3 regions of the Streptomyces sp. NPDC051567 genome follow, and region 3 is predicted to be linked to each of the others. Evidence: riboswitches for the same ligand, from Rfam matches in the RefSeq annotation. Region 3 holds a riboswitch; each other region holds the start of a gene.
The links. A riboswitch is a leader RNA that binds a small molecule or an ion and turns the genes downstream of it on or off. The one in region 3 is predicted to bind thiamine pyrophosphate.

Region 1 (6,667 bases), on a different contig from region 3:
CGGCTCCGGGCGGGTGCCCCCGGAGCGGCGGCGACCGCTGCGGCGTACGGGAGCCCCGCCGCGGCGCAGCGCCCAGCCGGCCTCGAAGCCCTTGCGGAAGGAGAGCGTCACCAGGATCTGGCCCACGGCGAAGGCGACCGCGCCGGCGACGATGACCGGGACCGACGGCAGGACCACCCCGGCGACCACGCCGAGGAAGCCGGTGAAGGCGAGCAGGCGCCAGCGGAGCCGGGCCTTGTACTGCATCAGGACCTCGGCAAGCAGCCACAGCGCGACGAAGCCGAACGCGATGTAGAGGACCGTCATACCCATGCGGGGCCCCTCTCGGTGCGGCCGACCGCCCGGGGAAGGGGGCCGGCCGGTCAGGCCCGTTGGTGCAGGCCCAGGTTCTCGTAGATTTCGAGCGTCGCCGTGGAGTTGTTCAGCGTGATGAAGTGCAGCCCCGGGACACCCTCGGACAGCAGCCGCGCGCAGAACTCCGTGGCGAACTCGATGCCAATGGAGCGTACAGCGGCCGGATCGTCCTTGACCGCGAGCATCCGCTCTTTCACGTCCGGCGGGAAGACCGCGGTGCTGAGCTGGGGCAGCCGGTCGAGCTGCTTGATGCCCACAACGGGCATGACTTCGGGGATGATCGGGGTCTCGCAGCCCGCCTGGGCGACACGGTCGCGCAGCCGCAGGTAGGTCTCCGGTTCGAAGAACATCTGGGTGATCGCGTAGTCGGCGCCCGCGCGGCACTTGTCCACGAAGTGCCGGATGTCCGTGTCCCAGTCCGCCGAGCGCGGGTGCATCTCGGGGAAGGCCGCGACGCCTACGCAGAAGTCGCCGGACTCCTTGAGGAGGCGGACCAGGTCGGCGGCGTACCGTACGCCCTCGGGGTGGGCCACCCAGGGGCCCATGGGGTCGCCCGGCGGGTCCCCGCGCAGGGCGAGCATGTTGCGGATGCCCGCGTCGGCGAACTGGCCGATGACGTGGCGCAGTTCGGCGATGGAGTGGTCCACGGCGGTGAGGTGCGCGACGGGGGTGAGCGTGGTGTCGGCGGCGATCTGCTGGGTGGCGCGGACGGTGCCGCCCCGGGTGGAGCCGCCGGCTCCGTAGGTGACGGAGACGAAGCTGGGGGCCACCGCCTCGACGCGGCGCAGCGCGTTCCAGAGGTTGCGCTCGCCCTTCTCCGTCTTCGGGGCCCAGAACTCGAAGGAGTACGAGCGTCCGGCCGTGAGCAGGTCACGGACCGTGTGTGCACGATCCGTCCAGGTGGAAGCGGTTCCGAGGGCCATACGGGCAGGTTAGACGCGGCTGGGCGGACGCCGAAGCCGAGTCCATTCCTTGGACATCTTTTTGGACACCGGCCCGATGGTGCGGGCGCCTATCCGGCGGTGCGGGCCCGGACCCGGGCGGCCAGGTCCGCGGCGGCGGCGCCGGGGTCGGTGGCCTCGGTGAGGGCGCGGACGACGACGATCCGGGTGGCCCCGGCGTCCAGCACCTCGTCCAGATTCGTGCTGTCGATGCCGCCGATGGCGAACCAGGGCCGCCGGGGCGCCAGGGCGGCCGTGCGGCGGACGAGTGCGAGGCCGGGGGCGGGGCGGCCGGGCTTGGTGGGGGTGGGCCAGCAGGGGCCGACGCAGAAGTAGTCCACGCCGGGCTCGGCGGTGGCGGCGTCGACCTCGGAGGCGGTGTGGCAGGAGCGGCCGATGAGCGGGTCCGGGCCGAGGAGGGCGCGGGCGGCGGGGACGGGGAGGTCGCCCTGGCCGAGGTGGAGGACGTCGGCGCCGGCGGCGTGGGCCACGTCGGCGCGGTCGTTGACGGCGAGGAGGCGGCCGTGGCGGCGGGCGGCGTCGGCGAAGAGCCGCAGGTGTTCGAGTTCCTCGGCGGCCTCCAGCCCCTTGTCGCGGAGCTGGATCACGTCCACTCCGCCGTCCAGGACGGCGTCGAGGAACTCGGGCAGGTCGCCCTGGCGCTTGCGGGCGTCCGTGCACAGGTAGAGCCGGGCGTCGGACAGCTGGGCGCGGGCGTCGGTCGCGGACATGGGCAAACCCCCGTGGCGGGGGGGGGGGGGGGGGGGGGGGGGGGGGGGGGGGGGGGGGCCCGGGGCCCCCCGGGGGGGGGGGGGGGGGGGGGGGCCGGCCCCCCCCCCCACCGCGGTGAAGCGGATCAGGTCACAGGGCGAGCGCCTGAGCGCGGCGCTTCACCTCCGTGCCGCGATTCTCACTCAGCGCCTCGGCGGGGGTGCCGGGCAGGGTCGGGTCGGAGGTGAAGAGCCACTCCAGGATCTCCCCGTCGGAGAAGCCGTCGTCGCGCAGGACGGTGAGCAGTCCGACGAGGCCCTTGACGACCTTGTCTCCGTCGATGAAGGGGGCCGGTACCTGGAGGGAGCGGTTCTCGCCCCGGCGGACGGCGAGGAGCTGCCCTTCCTTGACCATCTGGCGGACCCTGGTCACCTCGATGTCGAGCGCCTCCGCGATGTCGGGGAGGTACATCCAGTCGGGGACAAGGGCTTCGATCTTTGCGTCAATCTCGGTCACGGGGACAAGCCTGCCATCTCGGACCGGCCCCCGGTACCCGGGCCGCCCCGTCCGGGTGCCGGGGGCCGCGCGCCGGGCCCGTACGGACCGGAGCGCGGACCGGGACGCGGGTCAGGGGGCGGGTCGCAGGGTGGCCGATTTCAGGGGGGTGCCGGGGTCGGCGACCCCGGCCGGGTCCAGGGCGGCGCCCGTCTCGATGAGCTTGCGGCCCTGGGCCAGGTCGCGGGGGCGGCCCACGGCGAGGACGGCGACGAGCGCGCCCTCCTTCAGCCAGCACACCGACCAGGACGGGCCGGCCGGGTCGCCCCGCCGGATCAGGGTGTCGGCCCCGCCGTGGTGGCCCGCGTACTGCACGAACCGGCCGAACTGCTCCGACCAGAAGTACGGGACCGGGTCGTAGGCGCGCTCCGGGCCGCCCGCGACGATGTTGGCGGCGACCGTCCGGGGTCCCTGGAGGGCGTTGTCCCAGTGGTGGACCAGGAGCCGGGTGCCGTAGCGGGCCGAGGGGAAGGAGGCGCAGTCGCCGACCGCGTACACGCCGGGCAGGGAGGTCCGCAGGTGGGCGTCGGCGGTGACCGAGCCGTCGGGGCCCCGTTCCACGCCGGTTCCCGCGAGCCATCCGGTGGCCGGGCGGGCGCCGATGCCGACGACGACCGCGTCGGCGGGCAGTTCCCGGCCGTCCGCCAGCAGCACCCGGCCCTCCTCGACCCGGGCGACCTTCGCCCCGGTGAGCAGGCGGGCGCCCGCCTCGGCGTACCAGCGCGCCATCGGTTCGGTGGCCTCGGCGGGCAGCGCCCCGGCCAGGACCCGGTCCGCGGCCTCGACCACCGTCACGGCGCGGCCCGCCTCGCGCGCGGCGGTGGCGAACTCCGCGCCGATCCAGCCCGCGCCGACGACCACGACGGCGGGGGCGGTGGCCAGGACCGGCCGGAGCCGGGCGGCGTCGTCCAGGGTGCGCAGCAGGTGGACGCCCGGGACGCCTTCGGTGCCGGGCAGGGTCAGCGGTTCGGCGCCGGTGGCCAGGACGAGGACCTCGTACGGGACGGGTCCCGCGCCGGTGTCCAGGAGGTGTTCGGCGGCCCGCAGGCCGGTGACCTCGGTGCCGAGCCGCAGGGTGATGCCGAGCGCCTCGAAGTCCACGTCGAAGGCGGAGTCCTCGGCCTTGCCGAGGAGGACCGCCTTGGAGAGCGGGGGCCGGTCGTAGGGCTGGTGGGGTTCGGCGCCCAGCAGGGTGACGGGGCCGGTCCACCCCTGTTCCCGCAGGGCCACCGCGGTCTGCACGCCGGCCAGGCCGGCGCCGACGACGACCACGCCGCCCGGCCCCGCTCCCGTGCCGCCGCTGGTCCGTTCCGTCTGCTCGGTCACCCGGCCACCCTCACTGTCCGACTCGCTGCCTGATGGTCCGTCAGGAACAGGACCAGCCTTACCCGCCGTCCACGGCGGGGTTAGTCTGGCCACCGTACCTATCGCGGGAGTCCGGGCGCACCGGGCTGAGAGGGAGGCTGGACGGCCTCCGACCGTACGAACCTGATCCGGGTCATGCCGGCGAAGGGAGGGGCTGGACGCCCATGCACGCCTCACGGAGAACCGGGTCCGACGTGCTCGTCGTCGGGGGCGGGATCATCGGTCTCGTCACCGCCTGGCGGGCGGCCCGGGCCGGGCTGCGGACCGTGCTCGCCGATCCGGCGCCCGGCGGGGGCGCCGCCCGCGTCGCGGCCGGGATGCTCGCCCCCGTCACCGAACTGCACTACGGCGAGGAGGCCCTGCTCGCCCTGGGCCTCGACTCCGCCGCCCGCTACCCGCGCTTCGCCGCCGAACTCGCCGAGGCCGGCGGCGGGAGCGACATCGGCTACCGCGCCTGCGGCACCCTCTCCGTCGCCCTCGACGCCGACGACCGGCTCCACCTGCGCGAACTCCACGCCCTCCAGCGCCGCTGCGGCCTGGAGTCCCAGTGGCTCACCGGCCGCGAGTGCCGCCGCCTGGAACCGATGCTGGCCCCGGGCGTCCGGGGCGGCCTGCGCGTCGACGGCGACCACCAGGTGGACCCGCGCCGGCTCGCCGCCGCCCTGCTGGCCGCCTGCGCCCACTCCGGCGTGGAGCTGCGCCGGGCGGGCGCCGAACGGCTCCTGGTCACCGCCGACCGGGCGGCGGGCGTCCTGCTCGACGACGGCACCCGGCTGCGCGCGGACCAGGTCGTCCTGGCGGCGGGCTCGCTCAGCGGCCGGCTGGCCGGGGTGCCGCCGGAGGCGGTGGCCCCCGTCCGGCCGGTGAAGGGGCAGGTGCTGCGGCTCACGGTGCCGGCCGCGTACGCGCCGTTCCTGTCGCGGACCGTACGGGCCGTCGTGCGCGGCAGCCACGTCTACCTGGTGCCCCGCGAGAACGGCGAACTCGTCGTCGGCGCCACCAGCGAGGAGCTCGGCTGGGACACCACGGTCACCGCCGGCGGGGTCTACGAACTCCTGCGCGACGCCCACGAGCTGGTCCCCGGCATCACCGAACTCCCGCTCACCGAGACCCTGGCCGGACTGCGGCCCGGCTCGCCCGACAACGCCCCGCTGCTCGGCCCGACCGCACTGCCCGGCCTGCACCTGGCCACCGGGCACTACCGCAACGGGGTGCTGCTGGCCCCGCTCACCGGCGAGGTCATGGCCGAGCTGCTGACCACCGGCGAGCTGCCCGCGATCGCGCGCCCGTTCACCCCGCTGCGGTTCTCCGCCCCCAAGGCCACCACGCGTCAGGAGTCGTACGCATGACCATCTCCGTCAACGGCGAGCCGCGCGAGATCGCGGCCGGCACCACGCTCGACGTGGTGGTCGCCACCCTGACCGCCGCCCCGGCCGGGGTCGCCGCCGCGCTCAACGAGACGGTGGTCCCGCGCGGCCGGTGGCGGCTCACCCCCGTGGGCGAGGGCGACCGCGTCGAGATCCTCACCGCCGTCCAGGGGGGCTGACCGTGACCACCCCGGACGAGGACCTCCTCACCCTCGGCGGCCGGACCTTCTCCTCCCGCCTGATCATGGGGACGGGCGGGGCCCCCAGCCTGGACGTGCTGGAACGCGCCCTGACCGCCTCCGGCACCGAACTGACCACGGTGGCCATGCGCCGCCTGGACCCGACCGTCCAGGGCTCGGTCCTGTCGGTCCTGGACCGCCTGGGCATCGCGGTCCTGCCCAACACGGCGGGCTGCTTCACGGCGGGCGAGGCCGTCCTGACCGCCCGGCTGGCCCGGGAGGCCCTGGGCACGGACTGGATCAAGCTGGAGGTCGTCGCGGACGAGCGGACCCTGCTCCCCGACGGCGTCGAGCTGCTGGACGCCGCCGAGACCCTGGTGGACGAGGGGTTCACGGTCCTGCCGTACACCAACGACGACCCGGTGCTCGCGCGGAAGCTGGAGGACGTGGGCTGCGCGGCGATCATGCCGCTGGGATCGCCGATCGGCTCCGGGCTGGGCATCCGCAACCCGCACAACTTCGAGCTGATCACCGGCCGGGCCGGGGTCCCGGTCGTCCTGGACGCGGGCGCCGGGACGGCCTCGGACGCCGCGCTGGCGATGGAGCTGGGGTGCGCGGCGGTGATGCTGGCCTCGGCGGTGACCCGGGCCCAGGAGCCGGTCCTGATGGCGGCGGCCATGCGCGACGCCGTCTCGGCGGGCCGCCTGGCCCACCGCGCGGGCCGCATCCCCCAGCGGCGTTTCGCCCTCGCCTCCTCCCCGACCTCGGGCCGCCCCGCCCTGGACCCGGAACGCCCGGCCTTCTGACCCCCGGCCCCGGGGCGGCCCGTCCCGGCCCGTCCCGGCCCCGCCGGCGTTTGAGGCGCGGGGGTCCGGGGGCAGCGCACCCGGCAACGGCGCCGCACCCGGCCGATCGCGTCGCGGCCGCCGCCCGCGGGGCCGACCCGCACCGGCGGCACCGCACCGACGGCACCGCACCGGCTCGTAGAATCGCCGGGTGGACACGACCCTGGATGACCCCCTCGTCGGTCGCGTGCTCGACGGCCGCTACCGCGTCGACGCCCGTATCGCGGCCGGCGGCATGGCCACGGTCTACCGGGCCGTGGACACCCGGCTCGACCGCGTCCTCGCGCTGAAGGTGATGCACCCGGCGCTCGCCGCCGACGCCGCCTTCGTCGGCCGCTTCATCCGGGAGG
Region 2 (6,667 bases), on a different contig from region 3:
GCCGCCCGTCCACGGCCCGCAGCACCGGCAGCATGGTCCGGACGACGAACGGCACGCCCACCAGCGCCTGCGCCAGCGGGACCAGGACCCACGAGGTCCGCAGGTCCAGCGGCGGCTCGTCCAGGGTGATCAGGAAGCCGAAGCCCACGGTGACGGCGGACACCCCGAGCGGGAGCATCAGCAGCGCGTCGAACCCGCGCGCGAAGCGGCCCCCGCGCCGGGTCAGCGCCGCCGCCGCGAGCCCTCCGATCACCAGGGCGAGGGCGGTCGCGACCAGCGCGTACCGCAGGGAGTTCCCGATCGCCTCCAGCGGCGGCACCAGGAACGTCCCGCCGCCGGCGCCCGCGTCCTGCAGTGCCCGGTAGAAGCCGAGGCCGTATCCGCCGGGGGCGTCGAAGGACCGTTCCACCAGCACCCCCAGCGGCAGGACGATCAGCAGCGCCACCGACAGCAGCACCGCGCCGAGCAGCGTGCGCTGTCCGGCGCCGCGCGGCGCGTGCGCCGTGCGCGCCGGGTCCACGAGCCGTAGCGCGGTCTCCCGTTTGCGCACGGTCCAGGCGTGCACGCCGAGGATCGCGCCGACCGCCGCGAACTGCACCATCGTCAGCACGGCGGCCGTCGGCAGGTCCAGGAACTGCGCGGTCTGCCGGTAGACCTCCACCTCCAGGGTGGAGTACGCCGGTCCGCCCAGGATCTGCACGACGCCGAAGGAGGTGAAGGTGAAGAGGAAGACCATCAGGGTGGCGGCGGCCACCGCCGGGGCCAGCGCGGGCAGCGTCACCCGGCGCCAGGCCGCGAACCGCCCCGCGCCCAGGACCCGGGCGGCCTCCTCCTGGCGCGGGTCCAGCTGTGCCCACAGCCCGCCGACCGTCCGTACGACGACCGCGTAGTTGAAGAAGACGTGCGCGAGCAGGATCGCCCAGACGGTGGTGTCCAGCCGGACCCCCCACAGGTCGTCCAGCAGCCCGCCCCGCCCGACCAGGGCCAGGAAGGCCGTGCCGACGACCACGGTGGGCAGGACGAACGGGACGGTCACCACCGCCCGCAGCACCTGTCTGCCGGGGAACTCCAAGCGCGCGAAGACGTACGCGCCGGGGAGTGCGACCAGGAGCGTGAGCGCCGTGGAGGCGAGCGCCTGCCAGGTGGTGAACCAGAGCACGCCGGCGATGTCGGGCCGGGCCAGCACCTCGCCGATCCGGCCGAACCGCCAGCCGCTCTCCGTCGTGAGCCCGCGGCCGACGATCGCGGCGACGGGGTAGGCGAAGAACAGCCCGAAGAAGGCGAGGGGCACGGCCATCAGGGCGAGCCGCACCGCGGTCGCCCGCCGCCCGCCGCCCGCCGCACCAAAACCTCCGCCGAAGCCGAAGCCGAAACCGGACCGGGAGCCGGGGCCGGGGCGGGAGCCGGGGCAGGCGCGGGGCCGGGGACCGGACGCGGGGCCCTCCGCCGCCGCGTCCGGTCCCCCCGTACCGCTCACTTCACGACGAGCGAGGTCCATGCCTTGACCCACTGCTCGCGGTTCTCGGCGATGGTCTGCGGAGCGACGTTCTCCGGCTTCTCCACGACCACGCCGTGCTGGGTGAAGAGTTCCGGCAGGACGGCGTTCTTGACCACCGGGTTCACGAACATCTTGAGCGGCAGGTCCTCCTGGAACTTCTTGCCGATCAGGAAGTCGAGGAGCGCCTTGCCGCCCTCCTCGTTCTTCGCGCCCTTCAGCAGGCCCGCGAACTCGATCTGGCGGAAGCAGGTGCCGGTGGCGACCCCGGTCGGCGCCTCGGCCGGCTGCGGGTCCGCGTACAGCACCTCGACCGGCGGGCTGGAGGCGTAGGAGACGACCAGCGGACGGTCCCCCTTGGCCTTCTTGCCGCCCGCGGAACCGGAGAAGCGCCCGTTGTACGCCTGCTCCCAGCCGTCGACGACCTCGACGCCGTTGGCCCTGAGCTTGCCCCAGTACTCCTTCCATCCCTCCTCGCCGTACTTGCCGACCGAGGCGAGCAGGAAGCCGAGGCCGGGCGAGGAGGTCGCCGGGTTCTCGGTGACCAGCAGGTTCTTGTACTCGGGCTTGATCAGGTCGTCCAGCGTCTGCGGCGGGGCGAGCTTCTTGTCGGCGAAGTACTGCTTGTCGTAGTTGACGCAGACGTCACCGGAGTCGACCGGGGTGACGCGGTGCTGCTGGTCGAGCACGTACTCCGGCTTCACCTCGCCCAGGCCCTTGGCCTCGTAGGGGACGAAGACACCGTTGTCGAGGGCGCGCGAGAGCAGCGTGTTGTCCACGCCGAAGAAGACGTCGCCGCGCGGGGAGCCCTTGGTGAGGATCTCCTGGTTCAGCGCCGTGCCGGCGTCACCGGACTTCAGCACCTTCACGGTGTAGCCGCTCTGCTGCTCGAACTCCTTGAGGACCGTGTCGCTCACGTCGAAGGAGTCGTGGGAGACGAGCGTGACGGCCTCGGGCTTCGCCGCCCCGCCGGTCTCCGCGGCCTTCTTCTCCCCGCTCCCGCAGGCGCCGAGCGTGGTGACACCCAGCGCGGTCGCGAGCAGCGCGCCCGTGAACTTCTTGGTGGTGCTCACTGTGAATTCCTCCTGGGCTGACCAGGAGAAGACGCGGCCCCGCCCCGCGCTCCGCGCGAACGGAGGCAGGGCAGGGCGCAACAACAGCTTGAGTGGTGACCGAACTTCCTACCCCGCATGACCGGGGCGAGGTTCAGAGGGTCTGCGGATGACTTACCGCACTCTCAGCGCTGTGGCGCTCCCCTGTCGGAATATGAAATTTGTTCGGGCACAGCGTACCGTGCGGCCGAATCCGATCGGTCCGGACCGGAATTACCGCTCAGACGCCGCCAGCTGACCGCAAGCGCCGTCGATCTCCTGCCCCCGGGTGTCACGGACGGTCACCGGCACGCCGTGGCGGGCGATGGCCTCGACGAACGCCTTCTCGTCCTCGGGCCGCGAGGCGGTCCACTTCGAGCCGGGCGTCGGGTTCAGCGGGATCAGGTTGACGTGCACCCGCTTGCCCTTGAGGAGCTTGCCGAGCAGGTCGCCGCGCCACGCCTGGTCGTTGATGTCGCGGATCAGGGCGTACTCGATGGAGATCCGGCGGCCGGACTTCTCGGCGTACTCCCAGGCCGCGTCGAGGACCTCGCGGACGTTCCAGCGGGTGTTGACGGGCACGAGGGTGTCGCGCAGCTCGTCGTCCGGGGCGTGCAGGGAGACGGCGAGACGGCACTTGAAGCCCTCGTCCGCGAAGCGGAGCATGGCCGGGACCAGGCCGACGGTGGAGACGGTGATGCCGCGCTGGGAGAGGCCCAGGCCGTCGGGGGCCGGGTCGGTCAGCCGGCGGATGGCGCCGACGACCCGCTTGTAGTTGGCCAGCGGCTCGCCCATGCCCATGAAGACGATGTTGGAGAGCCGGGCCGGGCCGCCGGGGACCTCGCCGTCGCGCAGCGCGCGCATGCCGTCGACGATCTGGTGCACGATCTCGGCGGTGGACAGGTTGCGGTCCAGACCCGCCTGGCCGGTGGCGCAGAAGGGACAGTTCATCCCGCAGCCCGCCTGCGAGGAGATGCACATGGTGACCCGGTCGGGGTAGCGCATCAGCACGGACTCGACGAGCGTGCCGTCGTGCAGCTTCCACAGGGTCTTGCGCGTGGTGTCGTTGTCGCAGCTGATGTGCCGCAGGACGTTCATCAGGTCCGGCAGCAGCTCCTGCTGGAGCTTCTCCCGGGAACCTGCGGGGATGTCGGTCCACTCGGCCGGGTCGTGCGTGTACCGGGCGAAGTAGTGCTGCGAGAGCTGCTTGGCCCGGAACGGCTTCTCACCGATCGCCGCGACGGCCTCACGGCGCTCCTCGGGGGTGAGGTCGGCGAGGTGCCGCGGGGGCTTCTTGGCTCCGCGGGGGGCGACGAAGGTGAGCTCTCCCGGAACGGGGGCCATGAGCGGTACTCCTCAGTATTACGAGCCCGGTGCGGGCGGGCTCCGCATCGGCGGAGCGTTGTCGACGGCACGAGCGGTGCCGGGAGACCTCACGGGTCCACCCCGAAACACGGGAAAAGCGCGCCACCGACGGGTGACGCGCTTTTCAGGATAACCCGCCCGGGTCAACCGGTGCCGACGAAGGCCGCCAGCAGCAGCCACACCACGGGCGCCGTCGGCAGCAGGGAGTCCAGCCGGTCCATGATGCCGCCGTGGCCCGGCAGCAGGGTGCCCATGTCCTTGATCCCCAGGTCCCGCTTGATCATCGACTCGCCGAGGTCGCCCAGCGTGGCGCTGACCGCGACCGCGAGCCCCAGCAGCAGGCCCTGCCACCAGGAGCCGCCGTCGATCAGGAACTCCATGCACAGCGCGCCGGCCACCATCGCGAAGGCGATCGCCCCGAACAGCCCCTCACGGGTCTTGCCGGGGCTGATGCGCGGCGCGAGCTTGTGCTTGCCGAAGCGCCAGCCGACCGCGTACGCCCCGGTGTCGCTGACCACGGTCAGGACCAGGAAGGTGATGACCCGCTGCGCACCGTCGTCCGCGGTGAGCAGCAGGGTGACGAAGGTGGCCAGGAACGGCACGTAAAAGGCGGCGAAGACGCCCGCCGTGACGTCCTTGAGGTAGTCCTCCGGCGGTTCGGTCATCCGCCAGACCAGGACCGCCAGCGCGGTCAGGGCCATGGCGACCCAGGCGCCCTCGGCCCCCTGGACGTACCCGGCGACGACCATGGCCGCGCCGCCGACGGCGAGGGGTACCAGTGGCGCCTTGATGCCCTTGCGTTCCTGGAGCCGGGAGGTCAGCTCCCACAGGCCCACGACGACCGCGACGACGACGACGCCGACGAAGACCGCCTTGACGACGAAGAGCGAGGCGAAGATCACCACGCCGAGGCCGACTCCGACCCCTATGGCGGCACGCAGATCGCGCCCCGCCCGCTTCTTCTGCGGCGGGGGCGAGGCGTCCTGCGGGGCCGGTGAGGGCGGGGGGCTGGGCATGGGCTCCTGCGGCGGCGTCTCGGCGCGGAACGGGGGGCCGCCGGCAGCGGCGGCCCCCCGATCGCGTGCGTCCCGGTCGTCGAAATCACGGCCGGCGGCATCGGGCACGATGGGCATGGGCCGAGTGTGCGGGCCCACCAGCGCATCGTATGCGGGACCCGCCGCAACCGGCTCCACGGCCCAGGAAGAGTCGTTCATCAGACCTCGAGGAGCTCGGCTTCCTTGTGCTTCAGCAGCTCGTCCACCTGCGCGACGTACTTCGTGGTGGTGTCGTCGAGCTCCTTCTCCGCGCGGCGCACCTCGTCCTCGCCCGCCTCCTTGTCCTTGACGAGCTTGTCAAGGGCGTCCTTCGCCTTGCGGCGGACGGCGCGGAGCGAGATCTTGGAGTCCTCGGCCTTGGTGCGGGCGACCTTGATGTACTCCTTGCGGCGGTCCTGCGTCAGCTCGGGGAAGTTCACCCGGATGATGCTGCCGTCGTTGCTCGGGTTGACACCGAGGTCGGAGTCGCGGATGGCCTGTTCGATGTTGCGCAGGGCGCTCTTGTCGAACGGGGTCACGATCGCCATGCGCGGCTCGGGCACCGAGAAGGAGGCGAGCTGGTTGATGGGCGTGATGGCGCCGTAGTAGTCCGCCACGATCTTGTTGAACATCGCCGGGTGCGCACGACCGGTGCGAATCGCGGCGAAGTCTTCCTTGGCGACGACGACGGCCTTTTCCATCTTCTCCTCGGCCTCGAGGAGGATCTCTTCGGTCACCACGTGCTCCTGCATGTCTTGAGTGGATGGTTCAGGCTGGCGGGGCGGGCTCGGCCGCGAGGGTCCGGCCCGGCAACGGCGTGCTCAGTCCCGGGTTCCCTGGTCGCTGACGAGCGTGCCGATCTTCTCACCCTTGACGGCGCGGGCGATGTTGCCCTCGGCGAGCAGCTCGAAGACGAGGATCGGCAGCTTGTTGTCGCGGCACAGCGTGATGGCGGTGGCGTCGGCGACCTTGAGGTCGCGGGAGAGCACCTCGCTGTACTCCAGCGCGTCGAACTTCACCGCGTCCGGGTTCTTCTTCGGGTCGGAGTCGTAGACCCCGTCGACACCGTTCTTGCCCATGAGCAGGGCCTCGGCGTCGATCTCCAGGGCACGCTGGGCGGCCGTGGTGTCGGTGGAGAAGTACGGCATGCCCATACCGGCGCCGAAGATGACGACGCGTCCCTTCTCCAGGTGGCGCACGGCACGCAGCGGGATGTACGGCTCCGCGACCTGGCCCATGGTGATGGCGGTCTGGACGCGGGAGTCGATGCCCTCCTTCTCCAGGAAGTCCTGGAGGGCGAGGCAGTTCATGACGGTGCCGAGCATGCCCATGTAGTCGGACCGGGCCCGGTCCATGCCGCGCTGCTGGAGCTCGGCGCCGCGGAAGAAGTTGCCGCCGCCGATCACGACGGCGATCTCCGCGCCGTCGCGGACCACCGCGGCGATCTCACGCGCGATGGCGTGGACGACATCGGGATCGACGCCCAGTCCTCCGCCGCCGGAGAAGGCTTCGCCCGACAGCTTCAGCATGAAGCGGCGGCCCTTCTCCTGCTGGTCGCTCTTGTCGTCGGATGCGGTGTGGGGGGCCACGCCCTGATTCATGGAGATCTCCTCGTGCACATACGAAGAAGGCCATTGCCGGTGGGTCCTCGCGGTTCCCTCTACGGCAATGGCCTCCTCGTC
Region 3 (6,667 bases):
TCTCCACCACCGCCTACCTCAGCTGGTGCGAGCGCGTCGGCCAGGACCCCGTCTACGAGTCCTACCCCGCCCACGACCCGTGCGCGGGGGCCGTCGCCGCCGACCGGCTGCTCGCCCGCCCCGACCGGCCCGACGCCGTCTACGGGCTCTTCGACCCCAACGGCACCGACCTGCTCGCCGCGGCCCGGCGCTACGGCCTGCGCGTCCCCGAGGACCTGCTGCTCGTCTGCTGCAGCGAGTCCACCGTGTACGCGACCACCGAGCCGCCCATCACCACGCTCTCCTTGAAACCGCGCCGCATCGGCACCGCCGTCGTGCAGTTGCTGATCGACGCCATCGAGGGAGTCGACACCGGACGCCCCGTCGAACAGGTCATCCCGACCGAACTCATCATCCGCACCTCCTCCCAGCGCAGGCAGCCCCGTACGACCGTCAGCCCTCCCCGCTCCCCGGCCCAGGACTGACCGCCCCGGCGGGGCCCGCCGCCCCGCCGGGCATTTCCGCAACACCTATTTCGGGAGAAAACGGCTGGAAGGACCGGCTCCGGCCAGGATTCACCACCCCTGGTGCGTCACAGAGCGCGAGCCGCATTCCTATGATGGGCGCACGACATCACGGACCCTCCGCCCCGGAGGTCAGGAAGGTCCGCAGATGTACGGCAGCGCGACGGTGGTGGAGGGGTCGATGACTCAGGGGGCCGGTCAGGGACCCGCGACGCGGACGGAGACGCTGCGGGACTTCCAGGTCCCGGTCACCGCACCCGCCCTGTACGCCGTATCCGACGGGCATTCCGGCGAACCACCCGTGTACGGCGAGTACCCGGCGTACTACGGCCAGACCTCGCCGCCCGTGCCCCCACGGCCCGACTACGCCCCGGAGCCGGCCCCGGCGCACCCCGCGGCCGTGAGCCAGGAAGCGCCGGAGAGCCACCCCGAGGGGTACACCCCCACGCAACGCGACCTTCCCGTCATCGGCCGCGGCGCGGAAGGCGACACCGTCCAGCTCCACCACGTCCCCCAGGACTCCGCGGCGACCGGCCCCGGCCCGCTCTACGTCGTCGGCGACGTCCACGGCTACCTCGACGAACTCGTCACCGAACTCCACGCCCAGGGGCTCATCGACGCCGACCGCCACTGGTCCGCGGGCAACGCCCGGCTCTGGTTCCTCGGCGACTTCACCGACCGGGGCCCCGACGGCATCGGCGTGATCGACCTCGTCATGAGCCTGTCCGCCGAGGCCGCCGCCGCCGGCGGCTACTGCAAGGCGCTCATGGGCAACCACGAACTGCTGCTCATCGGGGCCAAGCGGTTCGGCGACACCCCCGTCGCCTCCGGTGCGGGCACCGCCACCTTCCAGGCCGCCTGGCTCCTCAACGGCGGACAGCGCACCGACATGGAGCGCCTCCAGGACGTCCACCTGCAGTGGATGTCGCGCCTGGACGCGGCCGTCCTGGAGGAGGGGCACCTGCTGCTCCACTCCGACACCACGGCCTACCTGGACTACGGCGACTCCGTCGAGGACGTCAACGACACCATCCACGAGCTGCTCACCCGCAACGACGCCGACGTCACCTGGGACCTCTTCCGCAAGTTCACCAGACGGTTCGCCTTCCGTGACGAGGAGACCGGCCCCCAGGCCGTCCGCGAACTCCTCGGGACCTACGGCGGCAGCCGCGTCGTGCACGGTCACAGCCCCATCCCCTACCTGCTCGGCGAGGCGGGGGCCGAGGACGGGGACCACGCGCACGGCCCGGAGTCGGTGGACGGCCCGCACGTGTACGCGGAAGGCCTCGCCATCGCCGTGGACGGCGGAGTGACGATGGCGGGCAAGCTGCTCGTCGTACGACTCCCCCTGAACGACTGAGTCTCAGCGGAGCGGGGTATCTCAAGAAAGTCCCTGTCACCTCGTGGCGTGGGCGCTCTACCATCGCTCTGTCCGTAGCAGGCTCTCCTCCGTCTGTGCCGACGCCCGCCCCCATCGGGCACACCGGCCCCACGGAGCATCGGGGGACGCACATGACCAGCGCTCCGCATCTGCTGACCGAAGACCGACCGGAGTTCGACCGGATTCTCGACGAGGTACTGCGCACCGCGGACGAACGGCCCGAGCTCGCCACCCTGGGCGAACGGCTGAACGCCGAACAACTGCGCACGATGGCCATGGAAGCCAGCGCTCTGCTGACCGCCGCGGCGGCGGCCGAGTACGACCACTACGTGAAGATCCGCGAGGAACAGCGCGACGAGACCCTGACCTCCCCCGGGCCCCCGGGAGAGGAGGACGGCGGCCGGGGCCGTCGGGGGAAGGGCGCCGGCGCCGCGGTCGTCGTCCTCGCCCCGGTCCTGGCGGGCACGGCCATGCTGATCTTCCTGCTGGTGGGCTACGCCCTGAAGATGGTGGAGCCGGAACCGGCCTTCGCCACGACCATCCTGACGACGGGCTGGTTCTTCGGCGCGCTCACCGCGGCGGCCCTGCTCCTCGCGGTGGCCGGACTGCTGGTGACCGCTGTCCGCAACAGCTCGACCGAGGTGGTGGCCCAGGAGGCGCAGACCGTCCCGGACGAGGTCGCGCGGGCCCGCGAAGCCTGGCGGAACGCGCTGCTGGAGCGGGGCATCGTCCCCTTCCTCCGGGATGCGCTCGCCGACCCGGGCGCGGGCCTGGGCTATCCGGTGCCCCTCCATCCCGGCGACCGGGCAGCGGGCCCGGGACACTCCTCACCCGGCTCCACCGGTCCCGGGACCTCCCAGGACCCACGGACCGGCTTCGGCTCTCCGGACTTCACGAGCCCGGACTTCGGGGGCCCCGGGCGCGAGCCGGAGTAGCCGCCCGGACGCCCGCCCGGCATGTTTCACGTGAAACGTCCGTCCATGTTTCACGTGAAACACGTCGGCGCCCGTGCCCGTGTACCCACCGGGGACGGGTCGACGGCCGCCGCTCCCGGTGCATGGGACCGGGAGCGGCGGCGTCCTTCACCGGTGCGTCAGTCGGCCAGCGGCAGGTAGACCCGGTTGCCCGCGGCCGCGAATTCGGCGGACTTCTCCGCCATGCCCGCCTGGATCTCGTCGGCCTTCAGATCCCCTCCGTGCTCACGGCGGATGTCGTGCGAGATCTTCATCGAGCAGAACTTCGGACCGCACATCGAGCAGAAGTGCGCGGTCTTGGCGGGCTCGGCCGGCAGGGTCTCGTCGTGGAACTCGCGTGCCGTGTCCGGGTCGAGGGCCAGGTTGAACTGGTCCTCCCAACGGAACTCGAACCGCGCGTCCGACAGGGCGTCGTCCCACTCCTGGGCACCCGGGTGCCCCTTGGCGAGGTCCGCCGCGTGTGCGGCGATCTTGTAGGTGATGACACCGGTCTTCACGTCGTCACGGTTGGGCAGGCCGAGGTGCTCCTTGGGCGTCACGTAGCAGAGCATCGCCGTACCCCACCAGGCGATCATCGCGGCGCCGATGCCCGAGGTGATGTGGTCGTACGCGGGCGCGACATCCGTGGTCAGCGGGCCGAGGGTGTAGAACGGCGCCTCCTCGCAGATCTCCTGCTGGAGGTCGATGTTCTCCTTGATCTTGTGCATCGGGACATGGCCCGGACCCTCGATCATCGTCTGGACCTGGTGACGCTTGGCGATCGTGTTCAGTTCACCCAGCGTCTTCAACTCCGCGAACTGCGCCGCGTCGTTGGCGTCCGCGATCGATCCGGGGCGCAGACCGTCACCGAGGGAGTAGGTGACGTCGTACGCCGCGAGGATCTCGCAGAGTTCCTCGAAGTTCGTGTAGAGGAAGTTCTCCTTGTGGTGCGCCAGGCACCACGCGGCCATGATGGACCCGCCGCGCGAGACGATGCCGGTCTTGCGCCGGGCGGTCAGCGGCACGTACGGCAGCAGCACGCCGGCGTGGACCGTCATGTAGTCGACGCCCTGCTCGGCCTGTTCGATGACCGTGTCCTTGTACGTCTCCCAGGTCAGGTCCTCGGCGCGGCCGTCGACCTTCTCCAGCGCCTGGTAGAGCGGCACGGTGCCGATCGGCACCGGGGAGTTGCGGAGCACCCATTCACGCGTGGTGTGGATGTTGCGGCCCGTCGAGAGGTCCATGACCGTGTCGGCGCCCCACTTGGTCGCCCAGGTCATCTTGTCGACCTCCTCCTCGATGGAGGAGGTGACGGCGGAGTTGCCGATGTTGGCGTTGACCTTCACCAGGAACCGCTTGCCGATGATCATCGGCTCGATCTCCGGATGGTTGACGTTCGCCGGCAGCACCGCGCGGCCCGCCGCGATCTCCTCGCGCACCACCTCCGGGGAGACGTTCTCGCGGATCGCGACGTACTCCATCTCCGGAGTGATCTCCCCCCGGCGTGCGTACGCGAGCTGCGTGACGGCGACGCCGTCCCGTCCCCGGCGGGGCTGGCGGGGACGGCCCGGGAAGACCGCGTCGAGGTTCTTGAGGCCACCGCGCGGCGAGGTGTGCTTGATGCCGTCGTCCTCGGGGCGCACGGGACGGCCCGCGTACTCCTCGGTGTCCCCGCGGCCGATGATCCAGTTCTCGCGCAGCGGGGCCAGTCCCCGGCGCACGTCCGTCTCGATCTGGGGGTCGGTGTACGGCCCGGATGTGTCGTAGAGCGTCACGTCCTTGCCGTTGGTGAGATGTACCTGGCGGACCGGCACCCGGAGGTCGGGGCGGGAGCCCGCCACGTACCCCTTGTGCCAGCCCGGCTGGCGCTCGGCCCGGCCGTCGGCGTCCTGGCTGACGGCAGGCGTGCGTGCGTCCTGAACGGTCATGAGACCTATCTCCCTACGCCGGCATTACCCGGTAACAGGTTCGGCGGTCGACGCAGCCTCGTTCCGTACGCAATTGCTGTGGTGCGTACGGTGGTCAGCGCCCTCTCAGCCCGGTGCTCCGAGCTCCCGCGATGTGCAAAGGTGCCCCCACGCTAGCGCCATCTGTGGCGTGCTGAACAGTGGCCCCTCTCATCTCTTGCGATGATCGGCCGGTGACGTCCTCGCCGCATCCTCCCACTGAGCCCACATACCCCACTGGTCACACAGGCCACACGGACCCGGGCCATGCGTCCTCCGGTCCCGGGCACACCTCTGGGCACTCCCACGGGCACAGCCACAGCCATGGCCCGGCCGCCCCCGTCTCGAAACACCTGCGCAAGGTCATCGCCGCCGTACTCATCCCCTTCGCCACGGCCGTTCTCGTCGGCATGGCCGTGCTCTGGCCCGGCGGCACCCCCGCTCACGAACGCAGCGGCGTCGGCTTCGACCGGCAGACCCAGCAGGGCAAGGTGGTCTCGCTCGCGCGGGTCGACTGCAAATCCGTCAACGCCGCCCAGGTACCGCCCACCGGCGACACCTCCACCCCGCAGGGCCGCGAGGCGGTGGCCGCGCAGAACGGGGAGTGCAAGAAGGCCACCGTCGAGGTCGGCACCGGCCCGGACAAGGGCCGCACCTTCGTGGAGATCGTCCAGCCGGGCGCACCGAGACAGCTGGCGGACGGCCAGGAGGTGGTGGTCGCGTACGCGCCGAACGCGCCGCACGACCTCCAGTACTCGGTGATCGACGTGAACCGGAAGCTGCCGATGGCGCTGCTCGCCGGCATCTTCGCCGTCGCGGTCGTCCTGGTCGGCCGGATGCGGGGGCTGTTCGCGCTCGTCGCGCTCGTCATCAGCTTCGCCGTGCTGACCCTCTTCATCCTCCCGGCCATCCTGCAGGGGTCGAACCCCCTGGTCGTCGCGATCGTCGGGGCCAGCGCCATCATGCTCATCGCGCTCTACATGTGCCACGGCCTGACCGCGCGCACCTCTGTGGCCGTCCTCGGCACACTCGCGTCCCTGCTGTTGATCGGCCTGCTGGGCTCGCTGTTCATCGGCTGGGCGTTCCTCAGCGGCAACACCGACGACAACACCGGGCTGATCCACGGGCTGTACCCGGAGATCGACATGAGCGGCCTGCTGCTCGCGGGCGTGATCATCGGATCGCTGGGCGTGCTGGACGACGTGACGGTCACCCAGACCTCGGCCGTGTGGGAACTCCACCAGGCCGACCCGTCGATGGGGCCGCGCGCCCTCTACCGGGCGGCCATCCGGATCGGCCGGGACCACATCGCGTCGGTGGTCAACACCCTGGTGCTGGCCTACGCGGGCGCCGCGCTCCCCCTGCTGCTGCTGTTCTCGATCGCGAACAGCAGCATGGGGTCGGTGGCCAACAGCGAACTCGTCGCGGAGGAGATCGTACGGACCCTCGTGGGCTCGATCGGGCTCGTGGCCTCGGTGCCCATGACCACGGCACTGGCCGCGCTGGTGGTCTCCGCGGACCGTCCGGGCTCCCCGGGCGCCGCTCCGGCGGCCGGGCCGGCCCGCGGTGGCCGGGGCCGGCGCCGGCGCAAGCGCTGAGGAGGCCGGCAGGTACGGGCGGGCCGCGCCTCAGCCCGCGTTCTGCTCGTTCTGCTGCTGCGACTCGGTGAGGATCTTGGAGAGTGCCTCGTCGAGGTGGTCCTCGAAGTCGCCCGAGTTGCGCTCCTGACCGAGCGGAACAAGCCGGTCGGTGCGGTCGAGGAACGCGACGAGGGGTGCCGCGCTGGCGCGGAACAGGGCCCGGTCACCACCGACCTGAAGCCGGATGTGGACGTCGGACAGCTCCTCGGGGTCGGTGGGTGCGATGCGTACGTCGCCGTCACCG

Region 1: another riboswitch for thiamine pyrophosphate. It lies ahead of thiO (glycine oxidase ThiO); the one in region 3 lies ahead of thiC (phosphomethylpyrimidine synthase ThiC).
Region 2: another riboswitch for thiamine pyrophosphate. It lies ahead of ACIA5F_RS17650 (thiamine ABC transporter substrate binding subunit); the one in region 3 lies ahead of thiC (phosphomethylpyrimidine synthase ThiC).

The regions. Positions count from the first base shown of each region.
Region 1 is NZ_JBITDK010000009.1:222,136-228,802, forward strand. Features, by position in the region: gene ACIA5F_RS13730 (hypothetical protein) at 1-312, opposite strand, end outside; gene metF (methylenetetrahydrofolate reductase [NAD(P)H]) at 363-1,277, opposite strand; gene thiE (thiamine phosphate synthase) at 1,367-2,026, opposite strand; gene ACIA5F_RS13745 (Rv2175c family DNA-binding protein) at 2,157-2,522, opposite strand; gene ACIA5F_RS13750 (NAD(P)/FAD-dependent oxidoreductase) at 2,634-3,887, opposite strand; TPP riboswitch at 3,981-4,093, shown strand; gene thiO (glycine oxidase ThiO) at 4,091-5,275, shown strand; gene thiS (sulfur carrier protein ThiS) at 5,272-5,472, shown strand; gene ACIA5F_RS13765 (thiazole synthase) at 5,475-6,278, shown strand; gene pknB (Stk1 family PASTA domain-containing Ser/Thr kinase) at 6,469-6,667, shown strand, end outside.
Region 2 is NZ_JBITDK010000014.1:86,952-93,618, forward strand. Features, by position in the region: gene ACIA5F_RS17645 (ABC transporter permease) at 1-1,297, opposite strand, end outside; gene ACIA5F_RS17650 (thiamine ABC transporter substrate binding subunit) at 1,474-2,568, opposite strand; TPP riboswitch at 2,656-2,763, opposite strand; gene rlmN (23S rRNA (adenine(2503)-C(2))-methyltransferase RlmN) at 2,821-3,930, opposite strand; gene ACIA5F_RS17660 (phosphatidate cytidylyltransferase) at 4,095-5,165, opposite strand; gene frr (ribosome recycling factor) at 5,165-5,722, opposite strand; gene pyrH (UMP kinase) at 5,807-6,586, opposite strand.
Region 3 is NZ_JBITDK010000001.1:201,786-208,452, forward strand. Features, by position in the region: gene ACIA5F_RS00880 (LacI family DNA-binding transcriptional regulator) at 1-464, shown strand, start outside; gene ACIA5F_RS00885 (metallophosphoesterase) at 652-1,863, shown strand; gene ACIA5F_RS00890 (hypothetical protein) at 2,016-2,819, shown strand; gene thiC (phosphomethylpyrimidine synthase ThiC) at 2,978-4,765, opposite strand; TPP riboswitch at 4,759-4,905, opposite strand; gene ACIA5F_RS00900 (YibE/F family protein) at 4,945-6,381, shown strand; gene ACIA5F_RS00905 (SsgA family sporulation/cell division regulator) at 6,412-6,667, opposite strand, start outside.